4 regions of the Pseudomonas sp. LBUM1670 genome follow, and region 2 is predicted to be linked to each of the others. Evidence: predicted binding sites of a transcription regulator. Region 2 holds the regulator's gene; each other region holds the start of a gene.

Region 1 (7,966 bases), 2.7 Mb from region 2:
CCGCAATCACGGTAAACGTCGCCACCAATGCCACCAGAATCCAGAACCCTTCCGGATCCTCGGATAGCGGCACCCCACCCACGTTCATACCAAAGAAACCGGCAATGATGTTGATCGGCAACGCCAGCACCGTCACCACCGTCAGGGTGAACAGCGTGCGGTTGCTCTGTTCGTTGAGGTTGGCGGCAATCTCTTCCTGCAACAGTTTGATCCGTTCACCCAGCGCCGTGAGGTCGTTGATGATCAGCGCAAACTCCTCGGTGGACTTGCGCAGCTCCTTCACGTCTTCCTTTTGCAACCACTGCGGCGGACGGTTGAGCAGGCGCAGCAACGAGCCCGGTTCCAGCGCCAGCAATCGTTGCAGGCGCACCAGCACCCGGCGATTGGCGCCCAGCTCCGCGCGGTTGGTCGAGAGCCGCGAGGACAGCAACTCATCTTCGATCTGATCGACACTGAGGCTGGTCTTGCGCACGATCTGCGTCAGCACTTCACCCTGGTCGCGCAGCAAATGCACCAGCAATTCCAGCGGCGAGCGAAAGCGTTCACCGGCCTTCACCGACGAACGCAACTTGTCCACCGAGTGCAGCGGTTGCAGGCGCGCGCTGATGATCAGCCGGCTGCGGGCGCACACCCACAGCGTCGACACATCCGAGGAGACCATGCTGCTGAGGTTGAATACCACGTCGTTGACCACCGCCAGCAACGCCGAATCGACATGCTCGATGCGCGTCGAACGCGAGCCTTCATGTAGGGCTTCGAAAAACTCGTCGGGCAATTCCAGATGACTTTTCATCCAGCGCTCGCACGCGGCGTGGGCGAGGTTCAAGTGCAGCCAGAGAAATTCGTCGCTGTCGTCCGATTGCTGCAGGCACCGCAATGCCATGGCCGAATCGATCTCGCGACCGCGTTCGCCGGGGCGAAAACTGAAACCGTACAGCAGACCGAACAGGTCCGGGTCGCGATGGCTTTGGTCGATGCTGTGGTTCATGAAGTCTCGCAAGGGGAGTGACTCTCGTAGGAGCGAGCTTGCTCGCGATGAACGCAAGGGCACCGCGTTCATCCTGCTACGCCCCGTTTTCGTTAACGACCATCGTCGGAACGCCGCCCGGAGCAAGCTCGCTCCTACAGGCCGCATCATCGCAAGGCGTGATGACATTTTTGTGACGATTTGGTAACGCAAACGTTTGCGTTGCTGTTGGTCGGATTATCTTCAAGAAGCGCTCTGGAACGCCGATCACGCTTAGGTTAAGTTGCGCGCCTTCGACCACCGGCCCACGCCGCAGACAGGGATGTCCGGATTACTTTCACGCCTCACACCGGGCGTGCCTCATTCCTGTCATGAGTACTTGCCGATGTTTTTGCAAAAGTCATTGAGAGCGCAAATTCTCGCTCTGCTGAGCGGCAGTCTGTTTGCGATGCTGTTGATCGCTTTGGCCTGTTTTCACTTTCTGTCCAGCGGCGTTCAGAGCTACGCGAATCTGATTGAAGGGCCGCTGCACACTTCACAATTGATCGATGAAGCCAACTTGCAATTCAAGGTGCAGGTCCAGGAATGGAAGAACGTCCTGCTGCGCGGCAAGCAACCGGCGGACCTGGACAAATACTGGAAGCAATTCGAAGACCGTCAGCGCGAAGTGCAGGGCATCCTCGGCGAACTGGCCGGGCAGAAGGGCATCGAGCCGCAACTCAAGACCCGCATCGAGCGTCTGCGTGACGAACACCGCGTGTTAGGCGCGGCCTACCAGAAGGGCCGTGATGCCTACGTGGCGGCCGGTGCCGATTCAACCGCGGGCGACACGGCGGTCAAGGGCGTGGACCGGGCGACCAGTGATCAACTGAGCGAACTGGTCAGTGAATTGCGCAAACAGGGTGCCGAACAGTCGAAGCTGATCAGCGCCAGCGCCGATCGCACTGTGTTGCTGGGGATCATCGTGATGCTCGCTTCAGGTCTGTTGATCGGCCTGTTCAGCTTGTGGCTGGTCAACCGCAATCTGGTCGAGCCGATTCGCAAACTGATCGACTACGTGGCGCAACTCAGCCAGGGCAAGTTTGCCGACCGCGTGGCCAGCACCCGCCAGGATGAGCTGGGCAAACTGGCGACCGCGGCCAACACGCTGCGCGATTTCCTCGCCGACACCTTCAGCCGCCTGCAGGTCAGTGCCAAGGATCTGGACGGCGCCAGCGGTGAGCTGAAAGCGATCGCCGGCCTCATGGCCAGCGGCACCAACGAGCAGTTCAACCGCACCGACCAGGTGGCCACGGCGATGAACGAAATGTCCGCCACCGCGCAGGAAGTCGCGCGCCACGCCGCCGATGCCGCGCGTGCGGCGGATGACGCCGACCAGTCCGCCCAGCAAGGCGAAAAAGTCATGCAGGGCACCATCCACACCATCACCCGTATGCGCGGCGAAATCGCCAACACCGCGACGGTCATTCGACAGCTGGAAACCGACAGCGGCCGCATCGGCAAAGTGCTGGAAGTGATTCGCGGCATCGCCGAGCAGACCAATTTGCTGGCGCTCAACGCGGCTATCGAAGCCGCCCGTGCCGGTGAAGCCGGGCGCGGTTTCGCGGTGGTGGCCGATGAAGTGCGCAGCCTGGCCCAGCGCACGGCGGCGTCGATCATCGAGATCAACCAGATCATCCAGACCGTGCAAACCGGTGCGGTGGACGCGGCCCAGGCGATAGAAAGCGGTCAGTCGCGCAGTGAAGAAAGCGTCGAGCAAGTGACTCAGGCCGGTGCCATGCTGGAGCGCATCACCCACGCGGTGGAAGCCATCCGCGACATGAACCGCCAGATCGCCACCGCTGCCGAAGAGCAGACCTCGGTCGCCGAAGACATCTCGCGCAACCTCACCGAAATCACCAGCATCGCCAGTACCAACCTGGACAACGTGCAGCGCACCGAAGCCGCCAGCCACAACCTGCACGGGTTGTCGGGGCAGTTGAATGAAGTGACGGCGCGTTTGAGCGCATAAGGCGTCACCGGAACGCAAAAAAGCCGCACGATCCGAAAATCGTGCGGCTTTGTTGTGTGTGTATCAGTCGTCTTGCTTGTTTTTCAGGACTTCGCCGGTGGCGGCGTTCAAGTCCACGTCCCATTCAACGCCTTTGGCGTCTTTGAGTTCAACTTCGTACTCGTAGATGGTGGAGTGTTTGTCGAGGTCGCTGTCGGTGATCGTGGCACCGGGGTGCAAGTCCAGCACGATTTTGTTCAGCGTTTCCAGCGACTTGATCTTGCCGTCTTTGACCAACTGCGGGATCTGATCGACGGGAACATCAGCCGCCTGGGCCAGGCCTGCGGTGAGGGTCAGGGCGGCAGCGGTGAACAGGGCAGTCAAAGTCATCATGAAGTTCTTTCCTTGGGTGAGCCGTTTAAGTGGGGCCAGATTAAATGTGGCAACTTAATTCAGGCTTAATTCCCGGGACCGCGTCGTTTGCAAAGGCTTCGCGAGCAAGCCCGCTCCCACATGTTCTGCATCAATCCTGTGGGAGCGGGCTTGCTCGCGAAGGGTGCGCCACGGTTTTGGATCAATAACCGTTGTTTGTCAGCAGCTGCGCCACACTCGCCGCCGCCGGGCGTTTGTAGAACTTGAGCAGCTCGCTGGCGCGGTTGGTGAAGATCCCATCGACCCCGGCGTCCATGACTTTCTGGTAATCCACCGCATCATCGACGGTGTAGACGTGCACCAACAAACCCTGATCGTGGGTGTACTGGTTCATCCACGGTTTCACCAGGTCCGAGTAGCTCTGATCGCCGCCCTTGGTCAGTGCTGCTGAAGGCCCGGTGCCGATCGCACCCTGAGCCTTGGCGTACTCGACCCATTGCTGGAATTCGGCCTTGTCCTTCGGTTCCTGTTTGGCGTAGTACGTGGCTTTATCCTTGTCGCCAGACTCGGCGAACGTCACTTTGGACTTCGGCTCGATGCTGCCTTCGCCGACCCACAGCAACAGAATCTTCGGCACCTGCGGCATTTCTTTTTCCAGCAGTTCGAGGCTGCTCTTCTCGAAGGTTTGCAGCACCACCTTGCCTTTGCCCTGGCCGACCGCCAGATTGCTTTTCGCCAGTTTGGAACCGGCCGGACTCAGCCAGCCGCGATCCTGCAATTTATCCTTGAGGTCGCGCTCGATGCCGGGAAATTGCTTGGGTTCTTTGGTTTCGATGTACAGGCCGGGCTTGTGCAGCGGAGTGCCTTGGGCGATGTCGATGATTTCGTCGAGGGTCAGGATTTTCAGACCCGCGTAGGAAGGACGCGCGCGATCCGGGTACGCGGTGTTGAACCAGCTGCCGGCATCGAGGGTTTTCAGCTCGGCGATCGTGAACGCGTTGGCCGGGCTGTCCTTGCGCTCAGGGAATTTGCTGGCGACGTCGGTGGTGCGTTGCAGGTTGTTGTCGTGCAGGGCAAACAGCACGCCGTCCTTGCTGCGTTGCAGGTCCAGTTCCAGGTAGTCGGCACCCAGATCGCGCGCCAGTTTGTAGGCCGCGGCGGTGGATTCCGGTGCATCGAAGGAGGCGCCACGGTGGGCAATCACCGCCGGGTGCGGGATGCCCGAGCGTGTTGCCAGTGAGGCCGGGCCTGGCTCGCTGGCGGCCTGCGCCTGGCCGAGGCCGAGCAGCACGCTCAGCAGCAGAGCGCTCTTGGTGAAAGTAACAGTCATGGTCGAGATCCTTTCGCAGAGTGTTTTCTAAGACGTCCACTTTTAACAACTGAGCGCCGCTTGCGCTATCGCGAGACCGACATAAACGTGTTTAAAGCAGATTTTTTCAGCGCTTTTGTGCGGCTCTTTGCAGTACTCTTGGCTCCGGCAATTTCCCCGGCAGAGGGAACGCCTTTCATCTTGCCCTGCGTGTAAACCATCGATCACTTGTGTGAGGTTTATCATGCGCATCACTTCCCAGCTCATCTGCCAGGCCGCCGACCAGCTCAAAGGTTTCGTCGGCCTCAATCGCAAAACCGGCCAGTACATCGTGCGTTTCAGCGAAGATTCCTTCGGCATGGACGTGGCGGATGACGGCATTATCCCTGCGAGTGAATTTGTCTGGGCGCCGGGGCCGGAGCAGGCCATGACGCTTAAGCGCGAGTTGATTCAGTTGTTGCTGGATCAGCACATTGATGACCGGATCAATATTACCGAGCCGTTGCGGGTGTATATGAATCGGCGGGAAGTGCCGGAGATTTCGGCGGTGCGCAGTCTTGTACAGAGTTGAGATTTGCAGTGTTTGTGCCGGCCTCTTCGCGAGCAAGCCCGCTCCCACAGGTTTTGTGAACGACACATATCCTCTGTGGGAGCGGGCTTGCTCGCGAAGGCGGCCTAAAGAACACCACACATCTACTGCTGAAACCCATAGGCCCGCTCAACCCTGCACACCCGCGTATGACACGCCGAATACCAGGTCGAACGCCCACGCTCACGAATCGCGCTGTGCTCGGGATGATGTTTCCACGCCAGAATCGCCGCCTCACTGGCCCAATAGGACACCGTCATCCCGAGCCCATCCTCGCCCCGCGCCGATTCGATCCCAAGAAACCCCGGTTGCTCACGCGCCAGTTCAACCATGCGCTCGGCGGCCTCGGCGTACCCCTGATCGCCCTCGGTGCGCAGGGAAGTGAAAATCACCGCGTAGTAAGGCGGTTCCGGTGTCTGGGCAATCATGATTTTTGCCTCACACACGCCTTGATCAATGCACTAACCAGCGGCGGCAACAGACCTTTGAGCGCCGCGCGTTCCGGTTGAAACAGCGTGGCGACAAAGAACGGATGCCCATGCAATTCCACCGCTCGCAAGTCCCCTGATGAATCGTGCCCGACAGCGCACAGCTGTTGGCTCAATAACGCCCGTTCAAACTCGGGATTCACACCGTAACGGCAGCGATAACCTTCACGAATCTCGGCGCTTTCATACGCCCTGGCGATCAACGAGCCTTCAACCAGATGAATGCTGTCGATGACTTCCACCCGCTCACAGGTCAGCGGCGTGAGCAGCGCTCGCGTCGCATCGGGTGATTTCTCGCCGTGCTCGGCATCTTGCCAACCCAGAACATTGCGGGCGTATTCGAGTACGGCGTGTTGAAACCCGCCGCAGGTGCCGAGGAAAGGTCGCCGTTGTTCGCGGGCAAAACGGATCGCTCGCAACGCGCCGTCCATGTCGCGGTAAGGGCTGGCCGGCACACACCAGAAACCGTCGAAGTCTTCCAGCGGCGTGTCGTCGTTGATGCGGTCGGTGGCCAGCCACTGGAACTGCACGTCCAGTCCGGTGTGTTCGGCAGCCATGCCGAGGGCGACGGGGATCGCCTGGTGGGCGGTGACTTGCGGGTCGTGATCGCCGATCAGGGCGATGCGGATGGCGGTGTTTTCCATGAGTGCTCTCGACGCTTGTTGATTCCTGGAGCCCACTATAGATTGGCGTTCACGCACTCAATATTGGCGTTATCCCAAGTGATCAATGCAGCGACGCACTATCGACTGGATTACCCCGACCTGGCCCTGATCCTCGCGCTGGTGCGCGGCGGCTCGCTGGCCCGGGCCTCGGCGTTGTTGAAAGTCGACGTCTCGACCGTGTTCCGCGCCGTGCGCCGGCTGGAAGCCGCACTCGGTCAGCAACTGTTCGAAAAGAGCCGCGCTGGCTACTTGCCGACCAGCCTGGCGCAGACGTTGGCCGAACAGGCCGAGCGCGCCGAACAAGCGCTGGAGGCGGCGCGCATCGGCGTGGAGCAGGGCGGTGAAGTCATCAGCGGCACCGTGCGCCTGACCTGCACCGATTCGGTCCTGCAAGGTTTGTTGGCGCCGGCGCTGGCGCAGTTCATGCCCGGCTATCCCGCGCTGACCCTCGAGTTAAGCACGTCCAACGACTTCGCCAACCTCAGCCGCCGGGACGCGGACATCGCCTTGCGCCTTACCCGAAACCCGCCCGAACACTTGGTGGGCCGATGTCTGGCACAGGTGTCCTATCGCGTCTGTGCCAGCCCGGCGTATCTGAAATCGGTTAATGCCGCAGACCTGGCGTCGCTCACCTGGGTCGCCCCGGACGACTTCCTCCCCGATCACCCCACCGTCGCGTGGCGCCGTCAGCAGTTGCCCGGCGTCACACCGGGTTATCGCTGCAACAGCATGTTGTCGGTCACCGAACTGGTGCGGGCCGGGTTGGGGGTTGCGGCGTTGCCGGACTTTCTGATGGGCGACGGACTGCAACCGTTGAGCGAACCGTTGCACGGTTACGACACCGCATTGTGGTTGCTGACCCGTCCGGACTGTCGTGCGTTGCGTTCGGTGGTGACGTTGTTTGATGAGTTGGGGCGGGCGTTGAAATTGCCGTTGTAGGAACGAGCTTGCTCGCGATGAACGTTAACGATAATGCGTGTTTGCTGGATTAACGCGGCGCATTTGTGTTCATCGCGAGCAAGCTCGCTCCTACGGAGCCGCGTTGGTTTTCGATAACATCTGCGCCAGATTCATTCTGAAACACATTGCCGTGTTTTTTCAGAGCTACTGTTCATCGGTTAAACGGCGGACATTGTCATTTATTCCAGTGGGAATAAGTGCTTGATCTAGAGCTGATAACACGCCAGGAACATGTCCAGCGCCGACTCTACGACGGTGCTCTGCATCTCGGGGGAAAGGCCGGGCAACCCCATGGAAATCTGCGGCCAGAAGGCAAAGGATTTGAGCATTCCCTGAAGCTGTTGGGCGGCAAACTCCGGATCGACCGGCTTCAATCGTCCATCGGCCTGAGCGGCGCGAATCCACACGGTCAAACCTTCTTCACGCTCGCCCATTCGCGCGACCATGTTCTGCGCACGTTCAGGAGAATGGATCGTCGCCGCAATGGCCACCCGCGCCAGGTCGAGAAAATTGTCATCGCCCATCACCTGCAATTTCGCCAGCAGCATCCGGCTCATCTGGTCCCGAAGAGGTAGATCAGGGCGGTAGGACATTTCCTGTTCGGCCGTCACCCGCGCCCATAACTG
Region 2 (7,966 bases):
GCCGAGAGCGAGAGCGGTCAGGACAAAACAGAAGACCCCACGGAGAAACGCAAAAAGGACTCCAGGGACAAGGGTGAGATTGCCCGATCCAAAGAGCTCAATACCCTGGTAACCATGATGGCCGGTGCTGGCGGTTTGTTGATCTATGGCGGCGGACTGGCCCAGGATCTGCTGGAAATCATGCGCCTGAACTTTTCCCTGCCGCGGGACGTGTTGCTTGATCCCGGGCAGATGGTTCAGTACCTGCTGCATTCGGGAAAGATCGCAATTCTGGCGGTACAGCCGATATTGCTGGCGCTCCTGCTGGCGGCGATTCTGGGGCCGATTTCCCTGGGCGGCTGGTTGTTCGCCGGCAAGAGCCTGGCGCCCAAATTCAGCCGGATGAACCCGGCTGCGGGTCTCAAGCGCATGTTCTCCAGTACCGCCGTGATCGAACTGCTCAAGGCGCTGGCCAAGTTTCTGCTGATCCTGTTTGTTGCATTGTCCGTCCTGCGTTCGGACATCGATGACCTGTTGCGCATTGCCCATGAGCCGCTGGAGCAGGCGATCATCCACAGTGTTCAGTTGGTGGGCTGGAGTACATTGTGGATGGCGTGCGGGCTGATTCTGATCGCGGCGGTGGATGTTCCGGTGCAGCTTTACCAGAGCCACAAGAAACTGCTGATGACCAAGCAGGAAGTGCGCGACGAGCACAAGGATCAGGAGGGGAAGCCGGAGGTCAAACAGCGGATTCGCCAGTTGCAGCGCGAGATGTCCCAGCGGCGGATGATGGCAGCGATTCCCGAGGCCGACGTGGTGATTACCAACCCGACTCACTACGCTGTGGCGCTCAAGTACGATCCGGAAAAAGGCGGTGCGCCGATGCTGCTGGCCAAGGGTAGTGACTTCGTGGCCCTGAAAATCCGCGAAATCGCCGTGGCCAATGAAGTGTTGCTGCTGGAGTCGCCGGCCCTGGCGCGTTCGATCTATTACTCCACCGAGCTGGAGCAGGAAATTCCTGGCGGGCTGTACCTCGCCGTCGCCCAGGTGCTGGCTTACGTCTACCAGATCCGCCAGCACCGCGCCGGCAAGGGCAAGCGTCCCGAGCCGCTCAAGGATGATTTGCCGATTCCGCCGGATCTGCGGCGCGATTCCTGAGTTTAGTGTTGTCACTAAGGGCCCCTTCGCGAGCAAGCCCGCTCCCACATTTAACCGCGCTCTACCAGAGGAATGCGGTCGAATGTGGGAGCGGGCTTGCTCGCGAAGGCGTCTGTTCAGGCAACACAAATCCCCCTCGATAACCGCCCTGTTCCAAACCCCTGCAAAAGTTGGAAGGCTTCTTGCAGTAGCCGCTCTGCGCCTGCTTCGGGCGTCAAAAGTTTGCTTTAAAGGAACGGGGAAAACCGGTGGATCGCTCTCAGTTACTCAACAGTGCCCGCACTAACGTCGCCGACCTGAGTCGGGGCAATCTGGGTGTGCCGTTGTTGCTGCTGGTCATGCTGGCCATGATGATGTTGCCGGTGCCGCCGTTCCTGCTGGACGTGTTCTTCACCTTCAACATTGCGCTGTCGATTGTCGTGTTGCTGGTCTGCGTCTACGCCTTGCGGCCGCTGGATTTCGCGGTGTTCCCGACCATTTTGCTGGTGGCAACGCTGTTGCGGCTGGCGCTGAACGTGGCCTCCACGCGGGTGGTTATGCTCCATGGCCAGGACGGCCATGCCGCTGCCGGTAAGGTGATCCAGGCCTTTGGCGAGGTGGTGATCGGCGGCAACTACGTGGTCGGTATCGTGGTCTTCGCGATTTTGATGATCATCAACTTTGTCGTGGTGACCAAGGGTGCCGGGCGGATTTCCGAGGTGAGCGCGCGTTTCACCCTCGATGCAATGCCCGGTAAACAAATGGCGATCGACGCCGATTTGAACGCCGGCCTGATCGATCAGAACCAGGCAAAAATGCGCCGGATGGAAGTGGCCCAGGAGGCCGAGTTCTACGGTTCCATGGACGGTGCCAGCAAATTCGTGCGCGGTGACGCCATCGCCGGTTTGCTGATTCTGTTCATCAACCTGATCGGCGGTATGGCGGTCGGTATCTTCCAGCATGGCATGACCTTCGGCGATGCCGGCAAGGTTTACGCGCTGCTGACCATCGGTGACGGTTTGGTGGCGCAATTGCCATCACTGCTGTTGTCCACTGCCGCCGCGATCATGGTGACCCGTGCTTCCGGTTCGGAAGACATGGGCAAACAGATCAATCGCCAGATGTTCGCCTCACCCAAGGCGCTGGCTGTCGCGGCGGGTTTGATGGCGGTGATGGGCCTGGTGCCCGGCATGCCGCACTTCTCCTTTCTGAGCATGGCGGCCCTCGCGGCCGGTGGCGCGTACCTGTTCTGGAAGAAGCAGAACGTCGTCAAGGTTCAGGCCCTGCAAGAGGTCAAGCGTCAGCAGGAGCTGCTGCCATCGCCCGCTCGCGCGCAGGAAACCAAGGAGCTTGGCTGGGACGATGTGACGCCGATCGACATGATTGGTCTGGAGGTCGGTTATCGCCTGATTCCGCTGGTGGATCGCAATCAGGGTGGTCAGTTGCTGGCGCGGATCAAGGGCGTGCGCAAGAAGCTGTCCCAGGATCTGGGTTTCCTGATGCCGACTGTGCATATCCGTGACAACCTCGACCTCGCGCCAAGTGCCTATCGACTGACCCTGATGGGGGTGATCCTGGCCGAAGCGGAGATTTATCCGGATCGGGAGTTGGCGATTAATCCGGGTCAGGTCTACGGTTCGCTCAACGGCATCACCGCCAAAGATCCGGCTTTCGGGCTGGAAGCGGTCTGGATCGAAATCAGCCAGCGTGCGCAGGCGCAATCCCTTGGTTACACGGTGGTCGATGCCAGTACAGTAGTGGCAACTCACTTGAACCAGATTCTGTACAAACACTCCAGTGAGCTGATCGGCCACGAAGAAGTGCAGCAACTCATGCAATTGCTGGCCAAAAGCTCGCCTAAACTGGCCGAGGAACTGGTGCCGGGCGTGGTGTCGTTGTCGCAGTTGCTCAAGGTTCTCCAGGCGTTGCTGGCCGAACAGGTGCCCGTGCGGGACATTCGCAGCATCGCCGAGGCAATCGCGAACAATGCCGCCAAGAGTCAAGATACTGCCGCTCTGGTGGCCGCTGTGCGCGTCGGCGTATCCCGTGCAATCGTCCAAAGCATTGTAGGGACTGAGTCGGAGCTACCAGTTATCACTCTTGAGCCAAGGTTGGAACAAATATTGCTCAATAGTCTTCAGAAGGCAGGACAAGGCTCGGAAGAGGGCGTTCTGCTGGAGCCAAGCATGGCCGAAAAACTGCAACGCTCGTTGATCGAAGCGGCGCAGCGTCAGGAAATGCAAGGTCAACCGGTGATTCTGCTGGTGGCCGGTCCGGTTCGCGCGATGCTGTCGCGATTTGGCCGACTGGCAGTCCCGGGTTTGCATGTGTTGGCTTACCAGGAAATCCCTGACAACAAGCAAGTGACCATCGTTGCGACTGTAGGGCCCAACGGCTGAGGTAGTGGTTTATGCAAGTTAAGCGTTTTTTCGCCGCCGATATGCGTCAGGCCATGAAGCTGGTTCGTGATGAGCTGGGCGCTGATGCCGCCATCATTGGCAACCGCCGGATCGCCGGCGGTGTCGAGCTGACGGCCGCCCTCGATTACAAACTGTCGGCACTGGCCCCGCGTGTTCCGAACATGGAACTCGAGGACGAGCTGCGCAAGACCCAGTCGCGGATCGTGACCGCCCAGGCCGAACTGAGCCTGCGTAGCGAAGGCGAGAGCGACAAGGCCACCAATCGCCAGTTGTTCGCCGGTCTGCCGCTGACCGCCGCCGAACCGCTGATCGAACCGACTTACACCGAACCCCGTCGTGCAGCGCCGGCCCCTGCGCCAGCCACCGGCGGTGTCGATCCGCGGGCTTTCGATTCGATGCGTTTCGAACTCAACAGCCTGCGCGAGCTGATGGAAGTACAACTCGGCTCCCTGGCCTGGAACCAGCTGCAAGGCAGCCGTCCGGCCCAGGCCAATCTTTGGCGTCGCTTGCAGCGCATCGGTTTGTCCGGCCCGTTGTCCCGCGATCTGCTGGAACTGATTACCGACATTGAAGAACCTCGTCAGGCCTGGCGCATGTTGCTGGCGCACCTGGCGCGGATGATCGCCACACCGGAAATCGAGCCGCTGGAAGAGGGTGGTGTGATTGCCATGGTCGGTCCTGCCGGCATGGGCAAGACCACCACCCTGGCCAAGCTCGCGGCCCGTTACGTGCTTAAGTATGGTGCGCAAAACATCGCGCTGGTGAGCATGGACAGCTACCGTATCGGCGCTCAGGAACAACTCAAGACGCTCGGCCGGATCCTCAACGTGTCGGTAACGCACGTCGACCCGGGCCAGTCCCTGGTGCAGGCGCTGGACCCTTTGCTGCGCAAACGCGTGGTGCTGATCGATACCGCAGGTCTTCAGGCCAGCGATCCGGCACTGCGCATGCAGCTCGAAAGCCTGGCCGGTCGTGGCATCAAATCAAAAAACTATCTGGTTCTGGCAACCACCAGCCAGAAACAGGTTCTAACCGCCGCTTATCACAGTTACAAGCGCTGCGGGCTCGCTGGCTGCATCCTGACTAAACTGGATGAAACGGCAAGTCTGGGCGAGGTGTTGAGCCTGGCAATCAGCCATGAGTTGCCGGTGGCTTACCTGACCGATGGACCGCGGATTCCGGATGATTTGCATCTGCCGCGTCGTCATCAGCTGGTCAGCCGCGCCGTCAGTGTGCAAATGCAGGATGAACCCAGCGAAGAAGCCATGGCTGACATGTTCGCTGATATTTACCACAGCCCGACCAAGCAGGTCAGCTGAGGTATTAATGAATAGTTTTTGTACCTACATCGATGGTCTGCCATGCATTGTTCAGTTGATGAACGCGCAGCCAGTAATGTGGCCTCCGTCTATGCAAGACAAGGTAAAGAAATAACATGGGCAGCATGCATCCCGTACAGGTGATCGCGGTGACCGGCGGCAAAGGTGGCGTCGGGAAGACTAACGTGTCAGTGAACTTGTCCCTGGCTCTAGCTGAGCTCGGCCGGCGCGTCATGCTGCTGGACGCCGATCTGGGGCTGGCGAACGTCGACGTCCTGCTGGGACTGACACCCAAACGTACCCTGGCCGACGTGATCGAAGGCCGCTGTGAGCTGCGCGACGTGTTGTTGCAGGGGCCAGGCGGCATCCGCATCGTCCCGGCGGCGTCCGGCACTCAGAGCATGGTGCATCTGAGCCCGGCACAGCACGCCGGCCTGATCCAGGCGTTCAGCGATATCGGCGACAACCTCGACGTCCTGGTGATCGACACCGCCGCGGGTATTGGTGATTCGGTCGTCAGTTTCGTTCGCGCCGCGCAAGAAGTCTTGCTGGTGGTCTGCGACGAGCCGACCTCGATCACCGATGCCTACGCGCTGATCAAACTGCTGAACCGCGACTACGGCATGAACCGCTTCCGCGTCCTGGCCAACATGGCCCAGAGCCCGCAGGAAGGTCGCAACCTGTTCGCCAAATTGACCAAGGTCACGGATCGCTTCCTCGACGTCGCCTTACAATACGTCGGTGCGGTGCCGTACGACGAATGCGTGCGCAAGGCCGTTCAGAAGCAGCGCGCGGTTTATGAAGCTTTCCCGCGTTCCAAGTGTTCCCTGGCCTTCAAGGCCATCGCACAAAAGGTCGATACCTGGCCGCTGCCCGCCAACCCGCGTGGGCACCTGGAGTTTTTTGTCGAGCGCCTCGTGCAACAAACGGCAGGTCCCGTGCTATGACAGCCAGCGGTTACAACCTTTACAAGAAGTCGGCACGTGACGCGCAGTACGAGCTGATCGAGCGTTACGCGCCACTGGTCAAACGCATTGCTTACCACTTGCTGGCGCGTCTGCCGGCCAGTGTCCAGGTCGAAGACCTGATCCAGGCCGGCATGATCGGCTTGCTTGAAGTATCGACCAAATACGACGCCAGCAAAGGCGCGAGTTTCGAGACGTACGCGGGCATTCGAATCCGCGGCGCGATGCTCGATGAAGTCCGCAAGGGGGACTGGGCGCCACGTTCGGTCCACCGCAATACCCGCATGGTCAGCGACGCAATTCGCTCGATTGAAGCTAAAACCGGTCGTGACGCTAAAGATCACGAAGTTGCGGCCGAACTCCAATTGAGTCTCGACGATTACTACGGGATTTTGAACGACACCCTGGGCAGCCGGTTATTCAGTTTCGACGATCTGTTGCAGGACGGCGAACACGAAGGGCTGCACGAGGATGGCGCGAGTGCTCATCTCGAGCCGTCACGCGATCTGGAAGATGAACGCTTCCAGGCGGCGCTGGCGGACGCGATTGCCAATTTGCCGGAGCGTGAGCGACTGGTGTTGGCGCTGTACTACGACGAAGAGTTGAATCTCAAGGAAATCGGTGAGGTCCTGGGGGTCAGCGAATCTCGGGTAAGCCAGTTACACAGCCAGTGCGCGGCCCGTTTGCGGGGGCGTTTGGGGGAGTGGCGAGCGCGCTGAAGGCAGTGTGGGGACACTGCGAACGTGGTTGGTGTGGTGTTGAACTGCGCCGGTTTCGATCTGTTGTGCTCCAGACAGTCATAGAGTGCTTTGCCGGATTGAATGAAATGGCGCGTCCAGGTGCTGGGCGCGTTTAAGACTGCTTGGAGGTCGAATTGGACAAGAACATGAAAATCCTCATCGTTGATGACTTCTCAACGATGCGGCGGATCATAAAAAACCTGTTGCGTGACCTTGGGTTCACCAACACGGTCGAGGCCGACGATGGCACTACTGCCATTCCGGTTCTCAACAGCGGAAGCATCGACTTTCTGGTAACGGACTGGAACATGCCTGGCATGACCGGTATCGATCTGCTGCGTCACGTGCGCGCCGATGAAAAGCTCAAGCACCTGCCGGTGTTGATGGTGACCGCTGAAGCCAAGCGCGAGCAGATCATCGAAGCGGCCCAGGCCGGTGTTAACGGCTATGTGGTCAAACCCTTCACGGCCCAGGCGTTGAAAGAAAAAATCGAGAAGATTTTCGAACGCATCGGTTGAGAAACTGCGCCACGGGGGGAGCTATGGACCAAAACGAATCTTCACAGGGCGATTTTGAATCGACCCTGAAAAAACACGCGGTCGAACTGGTCGAAAGCCTTGAAAAAGGCAAGTTCGGCGACGCTGTACAACTGATCCATGAGCTCAATCAGACCCGTGACCGCGGCCTGTATCAGGAAGTGGGCAAGCTCACCCGCGAGCTGCACAGCGCGATCGTCAATTTCCAGATTGACCCGCACATGCCGCAAGCCGAGGAAGTGTCGCAGATCACGGATGCCACCGAGCGTCTGGGTTACGTTGTGAAACTGACCGAAGCTGCCGCCAACCGCACCATGGATCTGGTCGAAAACTCCACGCCGCTGGTCAACAGCCTGAGCGATGAAGCCCAGGCGCTGAGCACGGACTGGGGGCGGTTCATGCGTCGCGAAGTCGGGGCCGAGGAGTTCCGCGAACTGGCACGGCGTGTCGACGGTTTCCTGGCACGCAGCAGCGCGGACAATCGCGCGGTGTCGAGCAACCTCAACGACATTCTGCTCGCTCAGGATTACCAGGACCTCACAGGTCAGGTGATCAAGCGTGTGACCCAATTGGTTACTGAAGTTGAAAGCAACCTGCTCAAGCTCGTGCTCATGGCCAGTCAGGTGGACCGCTTTGCGGGCATCGAACATGACCGTGAAGCGATGCTTGCTGAAAAAGATCCGCAAAAACATCTCTCTCAGGGTGAAGGTCCGCAGATTCATGCCGATAAAAGAGAAGACGTTGTGTCCGGTCAGGACGATGTGGACGATTTGCTATCCAGCCTAGGGTTTTAGAATTCTAGGTATTTTAGGTTTTTAAACCTGTTAGGAGCACACCCTTAATGAGCTTCGGCGCCGATGAAGAGATCCT
Region 3 (7,966 bases), 800 kb from region 2:
CGCAACGGCCTGCAGAACCATGTGCGTGCGGTTCTGAGTCAGTCGTTGTTGCAACTGGGTATCGAGGAATTTCAGGGTGGCTTCGTTGAGTTGGTAAGTCTGGTCCATCAGGCCGGTGACCTGATCGTAGAAGGCCTGCCAAGGCGCATCGAGGGTGTCAGCCATCACCACTTGCTCTTCGAACAGTTCACTGGCTTTTTTCAGCGTCGCCTTACTGCTCTCGGCCTGGGCGCTCAGGGTTTCACGCGCCGCTTTGCTTGAGCCCAGCGTGTCCTGCAACTTCAGACCGTACTCGGCCTGCAGCTTTTCGATCTGCACCAGCAACTCATCGAAACGGGTGCTCGACGACGAATTGAGGAACCCTTGCCCCAGCGAATAGGAGCCCATCGCGCGGCCATCGCCCAATATCTGGGTGACGGGTGGCGTGACATTGGTAATGAGTTCAGTGAGCTGACGCATGTCGCTCTGGTTGTCGCGGCTCAAGCCTGCCTGACTGGCGATGATCTGGCTGAAAATCTGTGCGTTGCCGAGCAACTTGCCGATCAGCGCACTTTTGCTTTGCAGGGAGTTTTCCGTTTGCTGGGCCTTGAACGCGCTGATCATTTCATCGCGTTTGCCATCGAAAACCGTGATTAGTTCCGGATCGGTGGTCATCGCCACCAGCCCTTGCAGGCGGGCCAGCACGCTTTGTTCCAGAGCACTGATCTTGGATTCGACATTGCCAGCCTTGCCGGACTGGCCAAGGGTGACGTTGATCTGCACCAGGTTGTTCAGGGTTTCCAGATCGCGTCGCAGGGCCAGACTGCTGCCCAGCAAGTCGAGGCTCTGCAGTTCAACCTGAGTGCCCTGGAATTCACGATAGGAATCGCGCACCAGGTAAAAGTTGGTCACCAGCATCGGCACCAGGAACAGAACGCTGATCAGGCTGAACTTCATGCCGAAGCTCAGGCGATTCATTAGCGCAACGGCGGGATAGAGCAAGCTCTTCACTGGAAGTCTCCCTTTGCATTCTTATTTTTATTGGCAGGCACAGAAAGGCAGCAGATAGCCACTACTCAGTGCAATCTCTGTATAGCTTAAATCGGCGGGAGGGTTTGTAACTTAAGGTAAATGGCGGGGAACTGCTCTTCAGGCAGAGGGTGTCCTTTCAGACAAGTGATATCCCTTGTGGCGAGGGAGCTTGCTCCCGTTCGACTGCGAAGCAGTCGCAAACCTGGACAACCAGGTCTGTCTGAACTGATGCCGGGGGCGCTTCGCACCTAGCGGGAGCAAGCTCCCTCGCCACAATGAGTTCACTTCAGACGTAGGATTATGGCAATACGGTCCACAGCGCAAAACCGGCGTACCAGAGCACCGCCGCTCGCAGCAGCAATTCCCAGATCCGGTCGAGACTGTTGATGCCGTCCGGTCCGACCACCGGTGCAGGAATTTCACCGGCCACCAGCCCGACTTTCTCGATCAACCGTGCGGCGCTGATGTTCCAGTTCAGCAGTTCGTGCAGCATCACCCGGCTGACCGCGACAAAGTTGCCGACCAACGCGAAGCTGGCCGCCAGCAGACGCACCGGCACCCAATCGAACGCATGGCGCAGTTGTGTGGCGCGCTCGACGACCGCCAGGTTCTGCCCATGTTCTTCGGCAAGTGCCAGCAGTCGATAGCTCAGCGCCGCCACCGGGCCCAACAGGAAGTACCAGAAAATCACCGCAAAAAAGCTCTGGTAGGCCTCCCAGAGCAGATGCCCTTCAACCCGCTCCAGCAGTTGCTCGCCGCTGTCGGCGCAAATATCCAGGTCGCGTTTTGCCACGTGAGCGGCGGCTTGCAGGTCTTCCCGGCGCCAGGCATCGCGAAACGGCCCGAGACCGGCCAGCAAATCGCCGCGACCCAGGCTGTAGATGACCACCAGCAAATGCACCGGCAACGCCAACAGCCCGTAAGCGACCGGTTCCAGCACCACCAGCAGCAAACCCAGCAGCGCCACCGGCAGCAATACCAGAATCACCAATATCAACCACGGACGACTGACCAGGCGCGGGCTGACTTCCAGCTTGTGCAGCTCGCGCACCCAGCCGCCGTCACGTTGAACCCGATGGCGCAGGGCCGAGAATTTCTCGATCCACACCGCCAACAGCAACACCAGAAAACTCATTCTTTTTCCTCTTTAGCCAGGGCGGCGCGCCAAGGCGGTGCGATAACGTGCCCAGTCGAACGCCGGCCCCGGATCGGTCTTGCGCCCCGGTGCGATATCGCTATGCCCGCAGATGCGCTGTGCGGTGATGGCCGTGAAGGTGCTTTGCAGCTGTAAGGTCAGGGCCGTCAACGCATCATATTGAGCGTCGGTAAACGGTAGATCATCCGTGCCTTCGAGCTCGATGCCCACGGAAAAATCGTTACAGGTTTCCCGGCCATCGAAACATGACACCCCAGCATGCCAGGCACGCTCTAGACAGGAGACAAACTGAGTGACGGTGCCGTCACGCTCAATCAGAAAATGCGCGGACACCCGCAGGTCAGCGATCCCTTCAAAGTAGGGATGCTCTGTGACATCCAGCCGGTTCTGGAAAAATTCCTGCACCTTGCCGGTGGCGAACTGCGCCGGCGGCAGACTGATGTTGTGGATCACCAGCAGGGAAATTTCGCCCGTGGGGCGCGCATTGAAGTTGGGTGAAGGGCAGACATTCACGCCCTGGCACCAACCGCTCGCGGGGTCCAACTGCATACAGGTTCCTTCAACGTCGACTGTGTGGGCGCCCAGTATGCCGCGATAGCCCCTCGGCGCGCGATCACTTGCCGCGATTGAGACGCCGCAGGTTGCCGATCACCGATTCCAGAGCCCGGTCGAACAGCAAGGTGTCGTCCAGGGTTCGCACCGCGCCACGGCAAAAATCCAGGGCCAGGCCGGTACGGCTGCGCTCCAGCACTTTCATCCCGGTGCGATCGACGAAAATGTAGCTGCCCGTGGCCTCGATGATCGCAGCCAGTTTGCAGCGCAGGTTGTGATCCTCATCCTCCTGAAACTCGACCCAGCAGCCCACGTGCAGTTGATCGACCTGAATCAGGCCCGCATCATCCGTCGGTAAGTGTACCGAGGTCGACGCCACCGCCCCTTCGTCGGCGGTGCGCAGAACGATTTCATCTTGCACTTGCACCATCACCGGCGCATCGGCCTCGCGGCTCGTTGCAGGAGTTTGATCCGGGCGTTCGAACAATTGAACGTGCAGGCTTTCCAGTTCACTGAAAAACTCCCCGGTGGCGAACGGATCGAACGCCGCGCTGCTCAACCCGTCACGCAAGGATTTGAGCAACCCTGGCACCAGCGCCAACAGGCGCAGGCTCGCGTCAGGTTCGTCATGACGCTGCACGCTCCAGACCAGTTGTTCCATGGTTTGCACATCGGCATGCCATTCGTCAGACTGATCGCCATGCTTGAGGCAGGTCAGCAGCAGCACCTGGCTCCAGGCCTCCTGGACAAACGCCACCACCCGCTGCGGCAGAACCTTGCCCAACAGCACCTGGTTCAGCGCCTGTTCGACGCGCTGACGAGCCATTTCGGTTTTGGCGCGTCCTTCTTCAGCGTCGCGAGTGCGTTGTTCCAGCAGCTCGCTGCGACGACGCTCGTCGCTGGTAAACGCAAGAAAATCCGCCAACAGCTCGGAAAAAATGGCTGGATCATCGACAAAATCGCTCAACAAACGCTGAACGACTTGCTCGATACGCAGGTACAGACTGTCGCGCTGATGGTCATCGCATTCACCCCAACCCATGGCCGCAGCGGCGATTTCGTTGAGCAGACGGCGGGCCGGATGACTGCTGCGACTGAAGAAACTCTTGTCGAGCACAGCCACTTTGAGCATCGGGATCTGCAAGCGGCCGATCAGCGCCTTGAGAGAGTCCGGCAGGTTGCGGTCATCGAGGATGCATTCGAACAGCATGGCGATCAGGTTGATGACGTCTTCATCGGCCACGCCGACCACGCGCGACTTGCCGCTTTTGACGCTGACCCGGGTCAGCAATTGTTCAAGCTGGTTGCGCAGGTCGAAATCGTCCTGGGCGGCTGGCGTCGGTACGTATTGCTGCAAATGCGAGAGCAGGCGCAGCAGGTCGCGGGTGGAAATCGGCTGCGCCGTGGCACTGACCTCCAGCGTTGGCGCAACACTGCCGCGTACGTGGAACAGCAGCTCCTGCAGCGCCGCGAAAACTTCCTGCACGCCGTCGTCGATCGGCGTGCTACCGGCGTGGATACCGACTGCGGCGGGCTCGGCATTGACACTGGCCTCCGCGCGATCGGTCGCACGCCGCGCCGGCGCGGGCTTGAGGTCGGGCAATATGCCGGTGGCGATCAGCAACTGATTGGCTTCGGTGTAGAGCTGGTCGGTGTCGCTGAGCACATAGCGCTCGAAGAGCTTCAGGATGATCAGCTTGACCTTGATCTCCACCCCCAGATTACGCCCGGCCTGCATGAAGTATTCACACAGCATCGTCGGGCCCAGTGGGTTGTGCTGAGCCACCAGCTTCTTGCCCAGCAACATGCTGAGTCGGGCGGTCAGTTGATCGAGACCGAAACCGTCGCGGCTCAGCACCTTATTGACCATGGCCTCCACCGCCACGCTGCGCTCCAGGTCATCGCCGGAGTGCGCTGCCGAAGCGTCGAAGACCGGTGTCCGGGGCAAGGCAGACTGGGCAGAGTCATTGCGGGCGAGCCCGACAAACGCTTCAAGGAACTGTTCGAGAAAAACCCGCTCGATACTTTTACGCTTGAGGCGCAAGTCGCGCATGGCTTCGAAGAAGATGTTCTGCTCGACATCGTTTTGGGCGCGGTCAGCCATTTCGAACAGCGTGTCGTCGGCGTTATCGAACAGTTCCTGCAAACCCTGCCTGAGCTGTAGCGCGGCCTTGTCGCGAACCTGAAGCAGAATCACAGGCACACGGGCGAGCGGCGAAGGGGTCGCCAGATCGGTAGCCGCCTTGTGCAAAGGCACTACATTCCCGTCGTTGTGCATCCTGGCCTCCTTAAACGGTAATGCTTCGGTAGATCGTAGCGCCGGCCTCACAACCGCGCTCAACGGTGGACACTGCCCATCCGCTGTCATTCAATAATCGGGGATGCAAAGTTGCGTCAAAGCTATGACGTCAAATGCAAGGCGTATTATCTTGCAAAAGATGTCTCGTGTGCCAGCGGGCTCTGTGCATCTTATTGAAATAGACGTTTCAGATTGACCGCCGCTTAACGCCAAATACTCGAGTGAATCGACCAAATGCAGGTTTCAGAGCGATTGGAAATTCTCTCACGCCTTGGGTTGCCCCGCGCCATGGCCCTATAATCGGGCCACTTTGTTTGTGGAGTCCGTTATGCCGAATCTACGTCTCGCCGATTTGACCGCCGAAATCGAAGCCAACGTGCGCCGTGCGTTGCTCGAAGACATCGGCAGCGGCGACATCACCGCGCAACTGATCCCGGCCGAACGCCTGGCCAAAGCCACCATCATCACGCGCGACGCCGCCGTCATCGCCGGCACCGCCTGGGTCGATGCGGCGTTCCGACAACTGGACCCGCGAGTGGCTGTGCATTGGCAAGTTCGCGATGGCGAACGGGTGCAGCCCAATCAGGCACTGTTCCACCTCGAAGGCCCTGCGCGCTCGCTGCTGACAGGCGAACGCTGCGCACTGAATTTCCTGCAATTGCTGTCCGGCGTGGCCACGCGCGCGCAATACCTGGCGGATTTCGTTGCCGAGACCCAGGTGAAGCTGCTCGATACCCGTAAAACCCTGCCGGGTCTGCGTCTGGCGCAAAAGTATGCCGTGACCTGCGGCGGCTGCCACAACCACCGCATCGGCTTGTACGACGCCTTCCTGATCAAGGAAAACCACATCGCCGCCTGCGGTGGCATCCCTGAAGCGATCAACGCCGCGCACAGGATTGCCCCGGGCAAACCGGTGGAGATCGAAGTGGAAAGCCTGACAGAGCTGAAGGAAGCCCTGGCAGCCGGTGCCGATATCATCATGCTCGACGAGTTGAGCCTGGATGACATGCGCGAAGCCGTGCGTCTGAACGGCGGCAAGGCAAAACTGGAGGCTAGCGGCGGTATCAACGAAAGCACGCTGTTGCCGATCGCAGAAACCGGGGTGGATTACATTTCGATTGGCGCGATGACCAAGGATGTGAAGGCTGTCGATCTGTCGATGCGTTTAAGCCTCTGATTCAGAAATGTGGGAGCGGGCTTGCTCGCGAAAGCGGTGTGTCAGACGACAATTTAGTCGGTTGACACACCGCTTTCGCGAGCAAGCCCGCTCCCACAGGTGTTGCGCCGTTGATTTTGTCAGACCACCAGATTGTTCATCTCGCAGTACTCTTCCCACTCGACGCCCAATACCTCGGCCGCCTCCTTGTGCAGCACCAGGCGCGCGGCCTCGAATTCTTCCGGGCTCGAGGTGTACTTGAGCGTCAGTTCCCACGGCTGCAAGCCCTGGGCTTCCGCCTCATCCTCGAACGCCCACTGGATCTGGTCTTTCTGATCGTCGGCCGGCAGGTCCTTGATCTCTTCAGCTAATTGCGGCGACTCAAGCACGTACTTCTTCAGCGCTTCTTCGTGCCTGGCTTCCTGGGTCAATTCTTTAACGGTCATGTCGTTCTCGCTGATCGGGGGAATGGAAGATGGATGTGGATCATCAAGGATCTCTCTGACGCAGAAAAACCGTGTGAAGCCCGATTTGTCTGGCCTTCAGAACCATTCGTGGATCAATTGAAAACTGCAGGGTGGAGCTCGTGCAAGGTCCGAATATAGGACGTTTGGAAGACGATTTATATGGACCTTTACATCAAATCTACAAAAAAACTGTTGATAGGGTTTTCTGAAAATATTCCCTCAGCACCCAACCCTCAAAAAGGAAAAATCATAGCGATGTGCCATCCAGGCGCGTCACAAGGAATTCATCACAAGCGTGAAGTCAGCGATCAGGATCGTGCAATCGATCAGCTCAAACGTACCGTGAGGATCTGAGCAGAAAGATGAAATAACAGAGGGGGAATGGTGCCCGAGACAGGAATCGAACCTGCGACCTTCGCGTTACGAGTGCGCTGCTCTACCGGCTGAGCTACACGGGCGGTGAGCTAAACCTAGCACCGGGATGGGGGACGGGCAAATTCACAAATCGTCGCCCATTTTTGCAGACAAAAAAAAGCCCCGCAGTTTTCACTGCGGGGCATTTTTCAAAACGTTGAAGCGGTCAGGCGTGGGGGTACTTAAACGCCCGAAGCCTTGGCTGCTGCTACGTCTTTGATGGACAGCTTGATACGGCCGCGGTTGTCCACGTCCAGTACCAGCACTTCCACTTCCTGGCCTTCTTTCAGGATGTCGGTCACTTTCTCAACGCGAGCATCGCTCAGCATTGAGATGTGAACGAGACCGTCCTTGCCCGGCAGGATGTTGACGAATGCGCCGAAGTCGACGATGCGCTCAACCTTACCAACGTAGATCTTGCCGATTTCAGCTTCTGCGGTAATGCCCAGAACGCGCTGACGTGCTGCTTCAGCCGCTTCCTTGGTTTCGCCGAAGATCTTGATCGAGCCGTCGTCTTCGATGTCGATCGAAGCCTTGGTCTCTTCACAGATCGCACGAATGGTCGCGCCGCCTTTACCGATGACATCACGGATTTTGTCGGTGTCGATTTTCATCGCGATCATGGTCGGAGCGTTTTCCGACAATTCGGTACGCGACTGGCCAATGATCTGGTTCATCTGACCGAGGATGTTCAGGCGCGCTTCCAGGGCTTGGCCCAGAGCGATTTCCATGATCTCTTCGGTGATGCCTTTGATCTTGATGTCCATCTGCAGCGCGGTAACACCTTTGGCGGTACCGGCTACTTTGAAGTCCATGTCGCCGAGGTGGTCTTCGTCACCCAGGATGTCGGTCAGGATGGCGAACTTCTCGCCTTCTTTAACCAGACCCATGGCGATACCGGCAACCGGTGC
Region 4 (7,966 bases), 780 kb from region 2:
ATACCGCTGAAACCGACTGGCGGAACAGCTGGTGCAATCGGTCTGTGTGCACCTGCCTGACGATCAACTCTTCCGTTTCGTACCGCAATCCAACGCCATCCATTTCATCCGCCTGATCATCATGCTGTGACGATGGCGATTGTGGCACATTGCTTATGGGCATTCGCACTTCAATCCTTGCTGCCCGATTGTTCGAGCAACGGCCGTATGCGTACCTGAAAGAGTTCTCACGCGCCTGCCGACACAGCGGGCGAGTGAGATTACCGAACGGCTACCGCGTCGGTGGACGAAATACCAATCTTTATACTTACGATCGATTTAGACCCGGAAGCGATTAACCAGCAAGGTAAGTTCTCTGGATAGCTGATCCAGGTCGACACACATTTCGTTGTTGCGGGTGGTGATAGCTTGGGTCTCGCTGATATGACGGCTTATCTTTGACAGGCTCTGGTTCACCTCGGCACCGATGCTGGACTGCTCTTCAGCTGCCGTAGCGATCTGGTTGTTCATCCCGTTGATCTCCGACACAGCATTGCTGACCTCGACAAGGATCTGACCGGTGCTATTAATTTTGTTAACTGCACGCTCGCTACCACTAAGACTGTCCTGCATGGTGCTCACTGCGGCACGCGCACCTTGTTGCAGTTGGCTGATCTTGTCCTGTATTTCAGCGGTACTTTTCTGAGTTCGCTGCGCTAGCGAGCGTACTTCATCGGCCACCACGGCGAACCCGCGCCCCTGCTCGCCAGCACGTGCAGCTTCTATAGCGGCGTTGAGGGCCAGTAGATTGGTTTGGTCGGCAATGCCCCGGATCACATCGAGAATCGAACCTATGGACTCAACATCTCTGCCCAATATCTGGATATCCTCCGCGGCCTTGCCGATGTCGTTTGCCAGGCCACCGATTGCACTCATTGTGTCGTCCACATTGTTGTGCATGGCTTGAGCCTGGTTGTCTGTATCGCGTGTTACCTGAGCTGCGCTTTGTGCCGACTGCGCCACGTTTTCCGTAGCCAGGGCCATCTGCTCCATGGCATGAGCGACCTGATCTGCATCCTGGGTCTGCTGGTCAAGGGCGTCAGCAGCATGCTGGGCACTTTGCTTGAGCTGTTCGTTGCGTTCCTGCAGCAATCGAGCGCAGCGTGCAAGGTCGAGCACCATGTCACGGATATTGCTGACAAACCGATTGAAGGCGATGGCCAGTTGCGCAGTTTCCTCGTTTCCGTCCACTGGTAGTTGGATAGTCAGGTCCCCGTCTCCGGAGGCCAAGGCCTTCAAGTTACCCGTCAGAAGGTTCAGAGGTCTGACTATGCTACGCGTGACATAGGCGACGATGAGACTTAGCAGCAACAACAAAGCAACCATAATTCCCCACTGCTTCCACCGCAGTGCGTCCATAGTCTGCTGCTGACTGCGGGTTTGCTCGGTAATAAGTGCATCGAGGCCATCAATATAAAAACCGGTGCCGATAGTCCAGTGCCACTTATCCAGGTAGCGATTGTATGAAAGCTTCGGGTAAGGCTTGGTATCTGCGCCCGGCTTGGGAAAGTAGTACGTCACAAAATCACCGCCACGCCTGGCGGCGGCGGTCAGCTCACGAACGAGGTAAGTACCGTTGCTGTCTTTGAGGTCCCAGAAGTTTTTCCCTTCGTCCTTGCCAGCAAGGAATATCCGATCGCCGGTGTCGCCGTAGCCAAAGAAATAACCGTCTTGTCCATAACGCAAATTGCGCAGCCTGAGCCTGGCTTCCTCCTGTGTTGCCGGGTTCATCGCGTCAGAGCCTTCGTACAACGGCTGGATGGTGCTATAGGCTATATCAAGGTAGTGAACCAGCTCGTCCTTACGGGTCTTGATCAAAGCCTGTCGGGTTTCTTCCAGGCTTCTTTCTCCAAGGGACTGCTGCTCAGATAAGGCCAGCAACTGAATGATTAATGCGAGTACAAGCGCCGGAGCAACCGATAACATCAGAACCTTGTTGCGAATCTTCCATTTCATAAAAATCTCTGATCAAGAACTGCAGATATATTTGCTTACATTTATCGGCACCGTCAGACGATTGTTTAGTCCTACTTTGAGGCTATTCGACAAGGCAACCGCCGCTGCGTAACGAGCCTGCAAACAACCCGTTCGAGCGTTCAAGCGCCCACGACCGGATCTGGTTTTCGACCGCCTTATCATCTATGGGTACAGCACCGTCCTCGAGAAATCGAGTCAATGGCATCCAGCGCTTGAGGCTGGAATCGAGAGCTTTGGTGATAGCCGATCCTTCGGGCACAGGTCTTGTTGGGCCAGCATCCGGAAATGCAGTGCTTCGAGAATGGGTCCGCTTAAAAATACGTGGCCACAATCGTCCTTATTGCCCAGGGCGGAAGGTGTGTCCGCCGTCCGGTTACAATCAAACTTTTAATAAGCTATCCGCAATTGTCCCGAAAAACTCGCCTCTACCGGCCCAATGAGAAACACCGGCCCCACACCATCCCATTGAACGGTTACGGTCCCGCCATCACATTCAACCTCAACGGTATCGTCCAACAAACCACGACGAATCCCGTTAACAGCAGCGCCACAAGAGCAGGAACCCGAACCCAGCGGAATACCGCCCCCACGCTCCCAAATGCGCAACCGAATATGCTTGCGGTCAATGATCTGGACGAAATGGACGTTCGTTTTGAGGGGAAACAAGGGGTTGGTTTCAATGGTTTGACCGATTGTCGCGATATCAATCGCCGTCAGGTCATCCACAAAATAGGTGCAGTGCGGATTGCCCATGCTGCACGCTGCTGGCCCGCCGTCCAGAGGCAGGACAGCCGTATCCAGTTCCTGTGCCAGAGGAATATCCGACCAGCCGAAAAGCGGCGCTCCCATGCTGACCGAGATGGTACCGGTGGAAGTTCGTTCGCACGTCAGCAGACCACGGTTGGTCCGTAGTGCGACAGAAGTCGTGTTTGATTCGCGCATCAGCCTGTCCGCCGCACCGCGTGTTGCGCTCCCACAAGCGTCCAGCGGGGAGCCATCAGCGTTCCAGAACATCAAGCGCGCTGCTGCGTCATCGCAATCGAGCAGCACCGCGAGTTGATTGAATCCGACGCCACGGTTGCGATCACCCATTCGCCGAGCGATGGCACTGGTCACTGGATTGACGGTGTTTCTCGCGTCCACGATCACGAAGTCATCGCCATTGGCGTGCATCTTGTGAAAACTCAGCGGCATGAACAGATCCTGGCGACGGGACATAGGGGGAATTGATGTTTGAAGGCAATACAGCCCCATTCGCAGCACTTTTTCAAGCGGTGCTAAGTTCGCTGGCCGCTGATATCAGACCTGTTTCGGACTTTTCCCAAAACAACCGTCAGGAAGGAAACAGATCCAGTGTGCGCTCCACCTCTTCAATATCGATTGTGAAGCCATCGCCCTCAGGTGTTCCGACCACAAAGCCAAAATTCTGCTGGTCGCGATCCGTCAGGTACTTGAAATAGCTGACAAAACGGTTCGGTGGCTGCAGGGCCAGCAACGAACCGCCCTGGCGCAGTACATTGACACCATGGACGAGCTGGCTGCCTTCGACCCCGATCACGGTCTGCGCTCCGGCACAGGTCGCCACGATGGTCGGGACGTCGGTTTTCAGAGGATCGAGTACGCGAAACCCCCGAGTCTTGCGCAGATGTTCGGCGATCTCGAGTTCGTTGCGCAAAAGGCGCAAGTCACCGGCGCTACCGCGAAGAATGAATACGCCTGGGTGCTCCTCATGACTCACGTGCGCCAGCAGCTTTTCACCCATGGCACGGTAACGCAGGTGCCTGCTTTGGTTATTGCTGAAGTCGTCGAATAGCACGAGCTCATGAAAAAACGCGCCGTTCAAGCGCACCGGCTTCATGCCAAGCCAGTCTTCGTACGCGAGGGTCTGGGCAGATAGCGGAAATCTGGCGGAGGGCGCGGTGGTCACCGGAACGCCTTCGTCGCATGCCAATGAATAGGTCGGGAAGTCTTCCATCAACCGCGTACCAAACCAGGTATTTCCATTTTGCGTGCAGAAGACGGCGGCGCGGTCGATCTCGTTTTCCACGACAATGCGCGGAAACCTGCCGGGCTTGAGAGACAACCAAAAACTTGCATTGTCCTTGTAGAGCGCCCCATCGATCAGCCAGACATCCTCAAGCAAGTAACCCCGTGTCGGGCCTTGTACCACGTCACCCAGCCCTTCCATTGTGCGCGCGGGATGCTCGAACGGATAAAAGCGCTTCGCCTCCCAACCCGTCACGCGTTCCATTTGACCGGGCAGGAAGAAAGCCGGCGGAGAATGCGATACCCCACCCGGCGCAACGTCCCAGCGTTTCACCGCCAGGCTTTTCAAGTTGATCTCTGCTTTGCGTGCGAGTCTTTTTCTTGCCATGCACCGGTAGGCGGCAAGGGTCCATTTCCTTCGACTGCCAGCGGTCGAAGTGCTGATTTCCGAGACATCGCTTTCCATGAAAAGTCCTCCCTTCGGGACAGAGCGTCCTGAAAATACTCAGCTGGATGGAATCCTTTCCATAACGGGTGGGGTCTGCAAGCTAGCGTAGCGACTGCGCAAGGTTTCGAGAAACTGTTCGCCCGAGTTCCTGGCGCAATAAAGATAAATTTTGTGCAGCCCGCCAAATACCATTTCATGATAGCGGCTGGCAACCTCCTCATCGCTTGGCCCTTCCGGCAAGCCAAGGTGAAGGGTCAATGCCTTTCCTTCGGCAGCGAACAGCGGCGTTTCCCAAAGGAATCTGGCTACACCTGTCTTGGGTAGACGCAGAAACATATAAGCGTGGTTTCCCAGAGAATCAACGTCACCGCCACGCCTTCTTTTCCATTTCAGCAGTCCGTCATCCGGCCGCCCCAGGCAGTGCCCGATATCGTAATAATCGAAGCCATTTTCGACCGCCCATTCAAGCGCCATGAAGGTGGTAATCGCGTTGACCTCGCCCAGTCGCTTGGCATCTGAAAAAACCGCCTCGGTGTATCCGAAACGCAGCGTGCTCCAGTAACGCTTTCCGCCACGCGTTATAACGCAGCCAAGGTGACAGCCAATCACCTCACCCTCCCGCTCGATAAGGTCAAGCCGCCCGACAGTCCTGGCTATCCTGAACACTTCCTCGGTGGGAAATTGCGCAACGTGGATGCCTTGCCTTGCTTGGGCATAAGGCCGAAGCATTTCCCTGTCGGCCTTTGCAATTTCTTCATCCAGCAGCGCCGGTCTCATGCGATAGAGCGGCCGGTTCTTGCGGATGTTTCGACGCAACTCACCATCGTATTTTGCGGTGATGTCCTCGATGGAACGCCCCAGCGGAACGACGGCACTCAGATACAGGGGGACAGACAAAGCCCCCGGGGTCCGCACCTCACTGACCACCACCACATGATTCGACGCGGCAGGTTCCGGCTCGCCCTCGGTCGTAGGGGCATTGCCCTGGGCCTTCCCGCCGATGAGCAGCTTGGCCATCTCCCGCTGCTGTTTCCTTCCGATATAGAGGATCTCGTAAGGACTGTCTTTCTGCAGCCTGAACCTGGCAATTTCCCAACGCCAGACGCACGCACGCCCAAGGATGTCTCGCAGCCAGTTTGAAGCCTGCCTCATCTCATACCGCATTGAAGGGGATATGAGTTTTCGGATAACTGCCGCCAAGTTATCTTTCATTTTTCGTCATCCTTTGAGCTTTATCTTCGGTAGATCAGATACAAAGATCCGGGCGGGACTTCAACAAACGCGCTTAAACCTTGAAATAGAAGACATTATTAATGAGACAACACGCTGGCATCGGGTAACAGTAAAGATACAAGGGCGTGACTTTGCAAGGCGGCATACCGGCCTTTCCGGATTGAAACCCGTGTCTAGTCCTTAAATTGGTATACACCGCATTTCATTTTGTAGGAGCGAGCTTGCTCCTACAGTGTTTTCGCCCACAAAAAAGCCCACTGACCGTTACCGGCTCAGTGGGCTTTTCGATTGCGCCCTGATTACAGAGCCAAATCACTCGCAGCTTTAGCCTTTGGCGCCGTAGGCGCTTCAGCCGGGGCAGCAGCCGGAGCCGCTACCTGACCGATCGCCGGCGGCGGAGTCAGTTGCAGCACCTTGGCGGTGTAAGCCCACTCTTCAGCCACTTTTTCAGGGCTGCCGTTCAGCTGAGTGCCGTAGCTCGGCACGATCTGGTGCAGCTTTTCCTGCCAGGCAGGCGAAGCAACCTTGTCCTTGAACACCTTCTGCAGCACGGTCAGCATGATCGGCGCAGCGGTCGAGGCACCCGGCGAAGCACCCAGCAGACCGGCGATGGTGCCGTCAGCGGAAGCAACGATTTCGGTACCCAGTTTCAGTACGCCACCGGCCGCTTCATCACGCTTGATGATTTGCACGCGCTGGCCGGCTTGCCACAGGCGCCAGTCTTCAGCCTTGGCGTTCGGGAAGTATTCTTTCAGGGCGTTGAGGCGGTCTTCGTCAGACAGCATAAGCTGGCCGGCGAGGTACTCGACCAGCGGGTATTCCTTGATGCCGACCTTGGTCATTGGCCACACGTTGTGCGTGGTGGTGGTGGTCAGCAGGTCCAGGTACGAGCCTTCTTTGAGAAACTTGGTGCTGAAGGTCGCGAATGGGCCAAACAGGATGACGCGCTTGCCGTCCAGGACACGGGTGTCCAGATGCGGAACCGACATCGGCGGTGCGCCAACGGAGGCTTTGCCATAGGCCTTGGCCAGATGTTGCTCGGCGAGGGTCGGGTTCTCGGTCACGAGGAACGAGCCGCCGACCGGGAAGCCTGCGTATTCCTTGGCTTCAGGAATGCCGGACTTCTGCAGCAAGTGCAGTGCACCGCCGCCCGCGCCGATGAACACGAACTTGGCGTCGGTTTCGGTTTTGGTGCCGTCTTTCAGGTTTTTGTAGCTGACGCGCCAGGAGCCGTCTTCGTTCTTGGTGATGTCTTGCACTTCGCTAGACAGCTTCAAGTCGAATTTCGGGGTGGTTTGGAGGTGCGCAACGAACTGGCGGGTGATTTCGCCGAAGTTCACGTCGGTGCCGATCGGGGACCAGGTGGCTGCGATTTTCTGGCTCGGGTCGCGCCCTTCCATCATCAGCGGAACCCACTTCTTGATCACAGCCGGGTCTTCGGAGTACTGCATGCCGGCAAACAGCGGGCTCGCCTGCAGGGCTTCGTAGCGCTTTTTCAGGAATTTGATGTTGTCGTCGCCCCACACAAAGCTCATGTGCGGCGTGGAGTTGATGAACGAACGCGGGTTTTTCAGCACGCCTTGCTGAACCTGCCAGGCCCAGAACTGACGGGAAATCTGGAACGCTTCATTGATTTCAACCGCTTTCGGGATCGAGACTTTGCCGTTCTCGTCTTCCGGGGTGTAGTTCAGCTCGGCCAGGGCAGAGTGACCAGTACCGGCGTTGTTCCAGCCGTTGGAACTTTCCAGGGCGACGCCGTCAAGGCGCTCGACCATTTCCATCGACATGCCAGGTTCCAGCTCATTGAGCCAGACACCCAGGGTCGCGCTCATGATGCCGCCGCCGATGAGCAATACATCGACTTTCTTTGCCTCTTCCGCGTGAACGGACGTGATCCCCATCGACAAAGCCAGCCCCAGCAGGGCCGTGTTCATTTTCTTAAACATCTGTTGCACCTATGATAAAACGCCATCCGCCCTTCCATCCTGATGACGAAACCCTTGTCTCACACGGCATTCAGGCAGGATGTCGTGGGTCTCGCACATAAGAACCGGAGGGGTGGGCACACAAGGCCGACGTGTTCCATCGACCTCAGTTTATATGTCCCTACTGAACTGACTTTTTATCTTTATTGGCTTCAGCTACTTGAGCGACAGTGATTCCGCTGGCGCGTCTCGAGGACACGCAAACCAGAATAGGTCAAACCAAGTTGGGGCAAAGAATATCACGACATCGCAAACCCGCGCGTCTGTTCCCGACCTGATAGTCCGAACCCCCGCGCCG

The links. The regulator FliA, encoded in region 2, starts transcription of late flagellar genes. The targets are predictions, from matches to a motif close to CTAAAGTTTNNNNNNNNNNNGCCGNTAA.
Region 1: the regulator FliA is predicted to act here: its motif matches at 1,210-1,237, upstream of ACA073_RS19885 (methyl-accepting chemotaxis protein).
Region 3: the regulator FliA is predicted to act here: its motif matches at 1,079-1,106, upstream of ACA073_RS03925 (methyl-accepting chemotaxis protein).
Region 4: the regulator FliA is predicted to act here: its motif matches at 2,037-2,064, upstream of ACA073_RS11175 (methyl-accepting chemotaxis protein).

The regions. Positions count from the first base shown of each region.
Region 1 covers NZ_CP166783.1:4,368,634-4,376,599, reverse strand. The annotation lists gene ACA073_RS19890 (transporter) at 1-988, opposite strand, end outside; gene ACA073_RS19885 (methyl-accepting chemotaxis protein) at 1,353-2,978, shown strand; gene ACA073_RS19880 (PepSY domain-containing protein) at 3,042-3,350, opposite strand; gene ACA073_RS19875 (glycerophosphodiester phosphodiesterase) at 3,532-4,659, opposite strand; gene ACA073_RS19870 (DUF2025 family protein) at 4,883-5,209, shown strand; gene ACA073_RS19865 (antibiotic biosynthesis monooxygenase family protein) at 5,332-5,655, opposite strand; gene ACA073_RS19860 (CTP synthase C-terminal region-related (seleno)protein) at 5,652-6,359, opposite strand; gene ACA073_RS19855 (LysR family transcriptional regulator) at 6,375-7,319, shown strand; gene ACA073_RS19850 (TetR/AcrR family transcriptional regulator) at 7,547-7,966, opposite strand, start outside.
Region 2 covers NZ_CP166783.1:1,660,345-1,668,310, forward strand. The annotation lists gene flhB (flagellar biosynthesis protein FlhB) at 1-1,137, shown strand, start outside; gene flhA (flagellar biosynthesis protein FlhA) at 1,386-3,515, shown strand; gene flhF (flagellar biosynthesis GTPase FlhF) at 3,527-4,855, shown strand; gene fleN (flagellar synthesis regulator FleN) at 4,972-5,802, shown strand; gene fliA (RNA polymerase sigma factor FliA) at 5,799-6,539, shown strand; gene ACA073_RS07615 (chemotaxis response regulator CheY) at 6,707-7,078, shown strand; gene ACA073_RS07620 (protein phosphatase CheZ) at 7,102-7,890, shown strand; gene ACA073_RS07625 (chemotaxis protein CheA) at 7,938-7,966, shown strand, end outside.
Region 3 covers NZ_CP166783.1:861,904-869,869, reverse strand. The annotation lists gene ACA073_RS03925 (methyl-accepting chemotaxis protein) at 1-990, opposite strand, end outside; gene ampE (regulatory signaling modulator protein AmpE) at 1,310-2,146, opposite strand; gene ampD (1,6-anhydro-N-acetylmuramyl-L-alanine amidase AmpD) at 2,159-2,716, opposite strand; gene ACA073_RS03910 (DUF1631 domain-containing protein) at 2,781-4,997, opposite strand; gene nadC (carboxylating nicotinate-nucleotide diphosphorylase) at 5,347-6,195, shown strand; gene ACA073_RS03900 (DUF6388 family protein) at 6,315-6,620, opposite strand; gene ACA073_RS03895 (hypothetical protein) at 6,801-6,995, shown strand; tRNA gene ACA073_RS03890 (tRNA-Thr) at 7,024-7,099, opposite strand; gene pnp (polyribonucleotide nucleotidyltransferase) at 7,238-7,966, opposite strand, start outside.
Region 4 covers NZ_CP166783.1:2,442,288-2,450,253, reverse strand. The annotation lists gene ACA073_RS11180 (GGDEF domain-containing protein) at 1-103, opposite strand, end outside; gene ACA073_RS11175 (methyl-accepting chemotaxis protein) at 319-1,995, opposite strand; partial or broken gene ACA073_RS11170 (IS66 family transposase) at 2,096-2,322, opposite strand; gene dapF (diaminopimelate epimerase) at 2,404-3,210, opposite strand; gene ACA073_RS11160 (glycosyltransferase 61 family protein) at 3,350-4,468, opposite strand; gene ACA073_RS11155 (GNAT family N-acetyltransferase) at 4,508-5,662, opposite strand; gene mqo (malate dehydrogenase (quinone)) at 5,983-7,629, opposite strand.